2 regions of the Lujinxingia vulgaris genome follow, and region 2 is predicted to be linked to the other one. Evidence: riboswitches for the same ligand, from Rfam matches in the RefSeq annotation. Region 2 holds a riboswitch; the other holds the start of a gene.
What was found. A riboswitch is a leader RNA that binds a small molecule or an ion and turns the genes downstream of it on or off. The one in region 2 is predicted to bind cobalamin.
Positions count from the first base shown of each region.

Region 1: it holds a riboswitch for cobalamin, as region 2 does, so the genes downstream of both, FRC98_RS06005 (hypothetical protein) here and FRC98_RS02570 (acyl-CoA thioesterase) in region 2, are expected to answer to the same signal.

Region 1 is NZ_VOSM01000002.1:593,936-599,275, reverse strand. It holds gene thrS (threonine--tRNA ligase) at 1-1,665, shown strand, start outside; gene FRC98_RS06010 (hypothetical protein) at 1,768-2,439, opposite strand; gene FRC98_RS06005 (hypothetical protein) at 2,436-2,906, opposite strand; cobalamin riboswitch at 3,062-3,264, opposite strand; RNA gene ffs (signal recognition particle sRNA small type) at 3,378-3,468, opposite strand; tRNA gene FRC98_RS05995 (tRNA-Ser) at 3,533-3,620, opposite strand; tRNA gene FRC98_RS05990 (tRNA-Ser) at 3,661-3,747, opposite strand; gene tadA (tRNA adenosine(34) deaminase TadA) at 3,752-4,264, opposite strand; tRNA gene FRC98_RS05980 (tRNA-Arg) at 4,324-4,397, opposite strand; tRNA gene FRC98_RS05975 (tRNA-Ser) at 4,569-4,658, opposite strand; tRNA gene FRC98_RS05970 (tRNA-Ser) at 4,715-4,797, opposite strand.
Region 2 is NZ_VOSM01000001.1:635,124-640,463, reverse strand. It holds gene FRC98_RS02575 (HzsA-related protein) at 1-1,126, shown strand, start outside; gene FRC98_RS02570 (acyl-CoA thioesterase) at 1,255-1,695, opposite strand; cobalamin riboswitch at 1,827-2,040, opposite strand; gene FRC98_RS02565 (hypothetical protein) at 2,344-2,748, opposite strand; gene FRC98_RS02560 (hypothetical protein) at 3,129-4,214, shown strand; gene FRC98_RS02555 (SLC13 family permease) at 4,293-5,340, shown strand, end outside.

The DNA of each region.
Region 1 (5,340 bases), on a different contig from region 2:
TTTGAGCTCCCCCGCGCCCTCTCTCCCGACGATTTTGAGGAGATCGAGGAGCGAATGACCAAACTCGTCAAATCCAATGTCCCCTTCAAATACGAGGAGTGGGATAAAGATAAGGCCCGCGAGTTTTTCAAAGATCAGCCCTACAAGCTCGAGCTCATTGAGGGCATCGAGGGCGACACAGTCTCTACCTACGAGAGCGGCCCGCTCATCGATCTCTGCGCCGGCCCGCACGTGCGCTACTCCAAGCAGTGCAAGAACTTCAAGCTGCTCAAGGTCGCCGGCGCCTACTGGCGAGGCGATGAAAACCAGCCGATGCTCCAGCGCGTCTACGGCACCGCCTTTCCGACCCGCGACGAGCTCGACCAGTACCTGCTGATGCTCGAAGAGGCCAAGCGCCGCGACCACCGTAAGCTGGCCCGCGAGCTGGAGCTTTTTGATTTTAACCGCCTCTCCCCGGGCTCGATCTTCTGGCGCCCCAAAGGTTGGACCTCCTACCGCCAGCTCCAGAACTATTTTCGCGAGATCGAGGCCGAGCAGGGCTACGAGGAGATCAGCAACCCGCTGATCTACCACGAAGATCTCTTTGCGCAGTCCGGCCACCTGGAGCACTACCAGGACACCATGTTCAAGCTTGAGGCCCACGGTCAGAACTACTGCCTCAAACCGATGAACTGCCCGGACACGATGCTCTACTTCAAGAGCAAAAAACGCTCCTACCGCGAGCTTCCGCTGCGTGTCGCCGAGTTCGGGCACCTGCACCGCAACGAGCTCCCCGGCGCGCTCGGCGGCGCCACCCGCGTTCGCCAGTTCTGCCAGGATGATGCGCATATCTTCACCACCGAGGAGCACATCACCCAGGAGATCTCCATGCTCCTGGAGCTCGTCGAGCGCACCTACGGCATGTTCAACATGGAGTACGACGTGGAGATCTCCACGCGCCCCGAAGATTTTATGGGCGAGGTGGAGCTCTGGGATAAGGCCGAAGGCGCGCTGAAAGAGGCGCTCAACGCCGCCGGCAAGCCCTTCACCATCAACGAAGGCGACGGCGCCTTCTATGGCCCGAAGATCGACTTCCAGGTGCGCGACTGCCTGGGCCGCTCCTGGCAGTGCGCCACCATCCAGCTCGACTTCCAGCTGCCGCGGCGTTTTGAGCTCACCTACACGGCGAGTGACAACGCCGAGCGCACTCCGATCGTTATTCACCGCGCGATCGCCGGCAGCCTGGAGCGCTTCTTCGCCATCCTGCTGGAGCACCTGGCCGGCGCCTTCCCCACCTGGCTTGCCCCGGTGCAGGCGGTCATCGTTCCCATCACCGACGAGCAGAACGACTACGCCTGGGAGGTCGCCCGCGATCTCAAGCGCTCCGGTGTGCGCGTCGAAGTCGACGATCGCAGCGAGAAGATGGGCTTTAAGATCCGCGAAGCCGAGACCAAAAAGATCCCCTACATGCTGGTCATCGGCGGCCGGGAGGCCGAGGCCCATAACGTGGCGCTGCGCACCTACAAAGACGGCCGCCGCGGCACGCTGCCGCTGGCTGAGGTCAAGAAAGAGATCCTTGAGCGCATCGCCAATCGTACCCTCGATGTCGACGTGCAGGTCAGCGGCCTGGCGACCATCGTCGAAGATGCCCCCGACGGCGAAGATATGGCCGAGCGCGGTTATTGATCCTCTCAGGATCAAATAAAGCCTCTTCGGAGGCTCAAAACACAAAAAAAGGCCGCGCCCCTCTCAAGGAGCGCGGCCTTTTTCGTGATTGTAGAGACGAACTTACTCGGCGTTCAGGATGCCCACGGCGTCCAGATCAAAGCCCTGGCTGGGGGTGGCACCCACGCCCCAGAGGTCCTTGATGCGCACGTAGCGCGCCTGGCTTAAGCCTGCGTCAGCGAGGTCAAAACCATCGCCGCCGCTGATCTCCAGAGAGAGCGTTGGATGCTCCAGCGCATCGTACTCCCGGGTCGGCGTCCAGCCGGCACACCCGGTATAAGGCGGCGCGTCGTCAGGGGTAAAATCGCAGGCAAAACTCACCCACGTCTCCCCATCCTCGCTCACGGCGACCTGGCCGAGCTCCGCAAAAATCTGCTCCGGATCGCCATCGGCATAAAACGCGTTCTCAAAGACCACGAAGTCCGGGCCGGGGCCGTCGACGATCGTCTGATCGCCAAAGCCCAGTACGATCTCCCCGCCATCGCCAAGGCTGAGCACATCGAGAGAAGCCGCGCGATCGCCTTTGCCCTGGGGCGGCCCCAGCACGACCTCGGGCATCGCCTGCTCCCCAAATCCCGAGCCCTCGCCAGGCACAAACGAAACAACTTCGGTGGCGTAAGGAAGCCCCTCCCACCACGGCGTCTCATCGACCGGGTCCACGGCTTCTCCGCAGCCCACCGCCCCCCCGGCGGCCAGCATCAACGTGCTCAGGAGTTTCGCTGCCGAATGCTTCATAGACGCGTCATCTTCGTCCAGGAGAAGCCACCGCAGCCCCCGTTCTCCGGATCGCTGGCGTCGGCCTCCGCTTCGATCGCACGGGCCTCTTCCACCGTCTCCTGATCGAAGGCCACCATGCAGTAATAGAAGGAATCGTCGACCGGCTCGGTCCACACGATCACGTTGTAGGTGTTGGGGCCGTACTCAGCGTCGGGGGTGTTCTGCGTGATCGCCTCGCGCGCGGCGTTGTCGTACTCGGTCAGCAGCATCGGGCCCCAGACCTCCTCGGTGATCGTCTCCTGACCGCCGAAGTTCGTCTCCCACTCCCCGGCCACCTCGATGCCCTGCTCCTCGGGCTCCGGGTCGCATGGCATGGTCGAGCAGTCTACCTCGGCCGGCTCGTCAGTCTCACCACAGGCCACAAGCGACAGGCCCGCGGCCAGCACCAGCGCCATCAAATCCACCCGATTTTTCAGCGTCTTCATCTCGATCTCCATCACAGCGTGCTTCGGATGGCGATCGAAGGTCGGCAGCGGGACAACCCCAACTCAACGCCCGGGCCAGCTGGCCTCAGACCTCAAGGATCGGCGCGCCTGCGCTCGATCTGCTGCGTTCCTCTCGCCACCTTCCCGAAGCGATTGGGGGAAACTATCTCCACGCAGCAATATCCTGGCTCTCGGGTCATCTTCACGCGTCCCCTTCCCGACTCTGAATGCAGAACCAGTGGGATATGACACGCTCATCGCCGATCACAGTTGCGGGGGCAGCGCTGGTTTTCCACCAGCTTCCTGCCGCGTCGAGCCCGGCCCTGTTAGCACCGCGACGCGAGCCGGGTCAATCGAACTCGCCAGTTCGCCGCCCGATGGCTCAAAATCCGCTGAATTTCGGGCAAAAAAAAATCCCGCGACACCTTTTTGAAAGGCATCGCGGGATTCGTAGGACTAAACACGTTCGACCCTCAAGCGGCCAGCGCACACCCTGAACCTGGTCCGCTGCTTCCTCCCGGACCTGACGGGGTGCCAGGCCAGCGGTCGCACTGGCCGCTCAGGGGTCGAACAACCCCACCCTAGCGGGGCCCCGGGTGAACCGTCAACCGGCCACCCGAGTCGAGCGGAGAGAGAGGGATTCGAACCCTCGATACGCGGTTAACGTATACACGCTTTCCAAGCGTGCGCCTTCAGCCACTCGGCCACCTCTCCAAAAAGATCTCATCCTTCGAGATCTTAAGAGCATAAACAACGGAGGGGGTGGGATTCGAACCCACGGTACCCGTGAAGGTACACTTGATTTCGAATCAAGCGCCTTCGACCACTCGGCCACCCCTCCGCACTTAAGATGATTCCTGAGTTGATGAATCATCTTCACTTACCGTCGCCTTACGTCTCTCGCGAATGGTGCGGAAAAACTCGCTCAAAACTCGCCCGCAGGCCGCTGAAAGGACACCTTCTTTGACCTCAATTCGATGGTTCAATCGAGGATCTTCGCCCATCGCGTACAGCGAGCGCATTGCGCCGGCTTTCGGGTCACGTGCTCCGAAGACCACCCGTCCTACCCGCGCGTTCACTAACATTCCCGCGCACATCGGACAGGGCTCTAAGGTCACGTAGACCGTACATTCATGGAGTCTCCAGCTACCCAGAGCCTCGGCGGCGCGTCGCACCGCGATAAGCTCGGCGTGGGCAGTGGGGTCTTGCCAGCTCTCGCGCCGATTAAAGCCGCGAGCGATGACCTGGCCATCATGAACAACGACCGCGCCCACCGGGACTTCGCCCTCGGCCTGCGCGCGCTCCGCTTCTTCCAGAGCCTGCATCATATAGATGGTGTCGACGTTCTTTCGTGCCAATGTAAGACCTTACTCCGAAAACAAAGAAACGCTCTTAGAAGCCTAAGAGCGTTTCGAAGTGCACCTGGAAGGGTTCGAACCTCCAACCTATGGTTCCGTAGACCATTGCTCTATCCAGTTGAGCTACAGGTGCGTGCTATGTGCTTGCTGCCGTTCTTCCGTCCGGCGTGGTCATTTTATTAACACCGCCTTTTCAGTCTTGCAAGCACTTTTTCGACTCTTTTTTCATTTTTCTGCGAGGCGGTGAAGCGAGCTCTTTATGCGTTTCAAAAGCTCTGTGCCAGGGCAGAACGTTGAGTCGAGAAGGAGAGGAAGGGATTCGAACCCTCGATACGGTTTTAAGCCGTATACTCCCTTAGCAGGGGAGCGCCTTCAGCCACTCGGCCACCTCTCCGTACTCGTTCTTATTCACTTATCAAACAACATCCTGCAAGCAGGATTTTTGTAGAGCGGAGGAGGTGGGATTCGAACCCACGAAGCTTGCGCTTGCCGGTTTTCAAGACCGGTGCCTTCAACCGCTCGGCCACTCCTCCTGGAGCCGGCCCCCTTTCGGGCTGGGCCGCGTCAGGGAGTCGGGAGAATACTCGGATCGCCGTGCTCGTCAAGACGCTTTTTTCAAATTTTTTGGTCCCTCGTCATTCGCGCCCTCTCGCCCTCCTTATATATAGAAGGAAGCCCAAAAGGAAACGACAGGATCGCGGGCGTAGTGATGTCGGGAGACCCATTTGCGACCGGCCCGGTGCGACCTGCGTGGCGCAAGTGGCGAGGCGCAAGCGCCCTGACGTATCAGACGCCACGGCAAGCCGGCAGGGCAATCGCAAAGTCCCACGAGGTTTTTTTATGGAGAACCCACCCAATCCGTAGGGAGGGGTCTTGTGCCCCTCCGGAACTCCCAGGGCGGGGACCCACAAGGGGTCCCCCTACGGTGGCGGGTGGTGGGGACCCACTTTGCGACTGCTCTGCGGCGAGCCGGGCCGGTGGCTGGACGCTGATTTTGGCGTGGTGTACACCTTGGGCGGTATCTCCAGCCCGGCGCGTCCGCTGCTACTCCCCTTGTAGAGCCAGCCTGCGGCCGC
Region 2 (5,340 bases):
AATTCCGGCCGACACCCCCTTCACCTTCCAGACCCTGGACCGCGACGGCATGGTCCTCAATTCCTCGCAGACCTGGCACCAGCTTCGCCCCGGTGAGGTTCGCTACGATTGCGGCGGATGCCACGCGCACTCCCAGAGCCCGACGGACTTTGAAGCGACTGCCGCCGCACGCGAGGACTACCAGATCTGGGACTTGACCCGCACAACGCCCCTGCTCACCCGTGATGATGAGGGGCAGCCGGCGCTCATCGAGCGATCTGAGCGCGCCGTGGATGTGGAGTACCTGCGTGATATCCAGCCCCTCTTTGAGCGCTCCTGCACCCCCTGCCACTCCGAGAGCAGCACCGGTGGCCCGGCCATGGATCTGGTGCTCGACGACACCGAGCTCATCGACGGCTATCCGGGCACCTGGCATCGCCTCAACAACGACGCGGCCGCCCAATGGGGCATCCCCCCGCTGGTCCGCGTGGGCGAATCCCCGCGCTGGCGCCAGGCCAACGCCTCACGCACCATCCGCAAGTTCCAGTCGCGGCGAAGCCTGCTGACCTGGAAGGTCTTTGGCCGCCGCCTCGACGGCTGGAGCAACGAAGACCACCCCTCGGCCAGCGTCCCCGGCGACGCCTCCACCCTCCCCGAGGGTGCCCACCCCAACGACTCCGATCTCGACTACATCGGCGAGCTCATGCCCCCGCCCGGCTCCGACGTGCCGGCGCTGACCCATGACGAGAAGATGACCATCGCCCGCTGGATCGACCTTGGCAGCCCTGTCGACCATATCGACGCCGCCGAGTCTGGCTACGGCTGGTTCCTCGACGACCTTCGCCCCACCCTCGTGGTCGCAAGCCCCCGCGAGCGGCACATCAGCGAGCCTCTGCAGGAGATTCGCTTCGGCGCCTTCGACTACTACACCGCCCTCGATGAGGCGCGCACCTCGGTCATCGCCGACTTCGAGATCCAGGGCCGCCCGGCTGGAAGTGAGCTGGCCGACCTTTTCGTCGAAAGCCACGATCGCGTCTGGGCGCTGCCTCTTGAGACCCCGGTGAGCAGCGGCACCATCACCGTCACCGTCTACGATCAGCAGGGCAACCAGACTCGCCGCGAGCGCTACTTCGAGCTCAGCGACTGAACCACCCCGATCCTGCTGCTCGGCACGTCTGCCGCATCATCAGCCAGAGCCGGCCCCCGCCAGGGGGGCCGGCTTTTTTTGGAGCTCCTGCCCCTCGCTCCGAAGCCTCCGCCCCGGGGGGGCTCCCCTCACATCGAGGTCTCTGCCGATGTCGCCAGCGCCGGCACCCGCGTCGGCTTCCCATGCGCATCAAGCGCCACCATCACGAACTTCCCCTGCGTGCCCGGCTGCCGATCCCCGCTCAAAAGATCCTCGGCCACAAGCGTGACCTCCACCGTCACCGAGGTTCGCCCCGTCTCCACCACCCGCGCGGTCAGCTCCACGAGCTGCCCCTGACGCACCGGCACATGAAAATCACAGCGCTCGCTGCACGCCGTCACCACCGTGCGCCGCGTGTAACGCGACGCCACGATAAACGCCGCCTTATCCATCAACGCCAGCGCCTGCCCGCCAAAGAGCGTGCCGTAGTGGTTGGTCTGCTGCGGAAAGACCATCTCAATGAGCTGCACCTCGGTCACCTGACCGGGGGCGAGGGTCTGAGGGTCGAGCATGTCGTTGGAGCTGTGCATCGGTCTGCCTCTCAAAGTCGTATGAAGGCCGAAGATGCACAGAGAGCCGTGGCACCCCCCATCCAGGGGCGCGCGCGGCGACCTGCCCATCTCCCGCGAGAATCAAGGTCGGTACGGGGTCCGTTTTTCGCTCAGATCACCCGGCGCGGGCAGGTCTTCGGGCTTGCAAGCGCGGCAGCCCCACCTTCGGGACTCACCTCCTACCGGCCACGGCTTCCCGACTCTAAAAGAGCCAGTGCCTTTCATGTGGCCTTCGTTCTTGCTTACCGCTGCGGGGCAGCCCCGGAATCTCACCGGGTTCCCTCTTCTGGCCAAAAGTCCCCGACCCACACGCCATCATGGGCCGATTCCTCCCGGCTACTCGCCAGCCCCTCACGGGGCGGACACCAGCGCGGGGGGAGTATCGGGGGCACATGCGCTCAGGGCAAGCCGCGCGGTGATGCTCGGGGCCACTCCTTGCCCCCGGGATGCGGTAGCCACAAAGACTCCTCCGAGCGCGTGGACTGCCAGCATCCTCCGTAGCCCTCCTCCCCTTTGTCGCTTTTATCTCTGTGTCTCCACAACACAATCCGCCCCCCTTATCCGCGACTGAAACGCCCGCTGCCGAAGGGGCCGCGATAGCCCGGCAACCACTGCCCATTCCTACCCTCAACGCAACCGCCCCACGCTGAGCACCAGCGTCGTCGGCATGAACCGCTCGGTGTTCATGACCTGCGAGACCTCCAGGCTGATCGTACGGGTGTCGTAGTCCCACCCGAACAAACGATCGAGAGCCCCACCCCCTTTATGCTGGCGATCGGCAAGTCCTACCGCCAGACGCACGTTGAGGCCGGAGCGCTCTTCATCGCCCACATATCCTGCCACAAAGCCCAGGGACGGAGCCCCGTAAAAGGTCAGCTTCTCCGTCTCGATATAGATGGGAAACTTGACCCCACCACCAATTCCCAGGCCCTTCATGCCCACACGAAGCTCCTGGAAGACCAAAAATCCCCCCGTGCGATCATCGCCCAACTCAATGGCGCCGTGGGCCTGATAACTCGAAAGATTCCCCATTTCTGCAGGGGTCGCGCTAAGACCGACGCGCCCGCCCGCAGCGCAGCCCAACGCGAACACGCTCAGGACGAGTAAAAGAAGCAGTTGAACGACGATTTGATGTAGTTTCAGGGCTTCCATGACGACCTCCTCAATCAGGGTGGCAAGCCCTTCAGCAATACACATGCCAGGTGGGTTTCATGCTGATTTTAGGTCGTTATTTGCATGTCTCTGCGCAAAACGCACAGACCATGTTCATTTTATGAACACACGACCCACACAAAACGACCACCTTCGACCATCCCAACCCGCGCGCGCGCCCTCTCCCACACCCCCGTTTCGTCTGCTACTCTCCTCATCATTCTGCCTGTCTCTGCGCCCATCGATGTCCGAGCGATAGCATGATGCGAACCTACCTCTCCTACCTCATCGTCTTTGTGGTCGGCATCACGTCCGGCGCCCTGCCCTTCCTGCTCTTCTCATCCGAGCCCGCCGAGGGTCCGACGATGATCGCTTATAACGCGGCGGACCGGCCTCCGGGCGAAGGCGCGGGCGAGGAGACCCTGGCGAAGCTGCAGGAGGCCGCGGCCAAAAGCGGCCAATCTTGCGAGGAGACGCTCGCGCTCACCCAGAAATCCCTCGCCAGCGCCATCCAGGAGCGCGACGCCCTGCGCGAGCATAACGACGAGCTCGCAAAGCTCATCGATCGCACCTCCCCGGAGGTGCCCATGGCCTTTCCCGCCGAGCTCGACGAGGCCTTTCGGCCCGAGAACTTTGAGCAGATGGTCGACCAGCTCATGCAAGAGTGCCCCGATGTCTTTCCCCCGGAGACCACCGTCAATTGCTCCGAGTACCCCTGCGCGATGGAGTTCCCTCTGGAGCATGAAGGCGACCCGCAACAGGCCTGGCGCTTCGACTATCGGGCGGCCTGCCCGGCCATCAACACCCTCTTTGGCCACGCTCGCCAGCAGCCCATGGTCAACACCGTCGGCGACCAGACCCGCGTGCAATATCTGGTGCACGGCACCGGCATCGGGCTCGACCAACACCTCAAAGAGCGTCACCAGAAACTCCAGAACCGCATCCAGCAGCGCTGGCATGCCGAGCGCCAGGCCATGTTCCGCGACCTTCACGAAGACGCCTGCCTGACCGAAGGCAACCCCGAAGCCTGCCGCGAGCTCGCCAACGCCCACTGGAACTCCACCGAAGCGCGCGAGATCTACAATCAGTCCGCCTGCGACGCCGACGACGCCGACGCCTGCAACAGCCTGGCATGGGAGCGCTGCTACGGCGCCGGCCAATGCGACGCCACCGCCGAGACCATCGCTCGCAAGGCCGTGGACCTCGCCCCCGAAAACGGCAACATCATCCACACCCTGGGCGTGGTGCTCTGCCAGCGCGGCCAGGCCCAGGCCGCCGCCCGCACCTGGGAGTCGGCCTGCAACATCGGCCACGACCTCTCGTGCACAGAGATCTGCTCCCCCTGAGCAGTCATGAGCTCCCTACCTTGACCACCCCCACCCATCCCTTAATCTGTGCGCTCCTTCCTTCGGAGTGCTCGCCACATGACCCCCCCTTCAGCTGAAACGCCCGCCCCCACCCGCACCCCGGCAAAAAGCATCGGCCTGATCGCCGGCCCGGTGGTCTTCTTTTTGATCATGCTCGGCCAGGGCATTGAGGGGTTATCTGCCGCCGGCACCGCCGCGCTGGCCATTACCCTCTTGATGGCCATCTGGTGGCTCACCGAAGCCATCCCCATCTACGTCACAGCGCTCGTGCCCATTGTGCTCTTTCCGCTCACCGGGGTGCTCCCCGCGGCGGAGACCACGCTCAACTACGGCCACGAGCTCATCTACCTCTTTCTGGGCGGCTTTCTGCTCTCCATCGCCGTGGAGAAATGGCACCTGCACCGCCGCGTCGCGCTGACCATCATCGCCAAAGTCGGCTTTGAGCCCTCGCGGCTGGTGCTGGGCTTTATGGTCGCCACGGGCTTTTTGTCGATGTGGATCAGCAACACCGCCAGCGCCATGATGATGGTCCCCATCGGCCTGGCCGTTGTCACCCAGGTGGCCGCCCTCACCCAAAAGCACCAGCCCGAGATCGACACCCGCCCCGGCGGCTTTCATTTCGGCATGGCGCTGATGCTGGGCATCGCCTACTCGGCGTCGATCGGCGGTATCGCCACCATCATCGGCAGCCCACCCAACGCCATCTTTGTGGGCTACGTGGACCGCGTCTACGGCACCACGATCTCGTTTTTGCAGTGGATGTACTACGGCCTCCCCATCGCGATCGTGGGCATCCTCATCGCGTGGTTTTACCTGACCAAGAGGGCCTACCCCATTCGCATCGGTGGCATGGAGGGCATCGCGCAGGTCGTCGACGAGGGGCTGCGCGAGCTCGGCGCGATGCGCCACTCCGAGCGCCGCGTGCTCGCCATCTTCGCGCTCGTCGCCGGCCTCTGGGTGCTTCGCGGCGCGCTGGCCCCCCACCTGGCAACCTTTGGCCTGGGCGGCTTCTCCGACACCACCGTCGCCATCCTCGGCGCCATCCTGCTCTTCATCGTCCCCTCCCACTGCGAGCCCGGTGAGCCCCTGCTCGTCTGGGAAGACG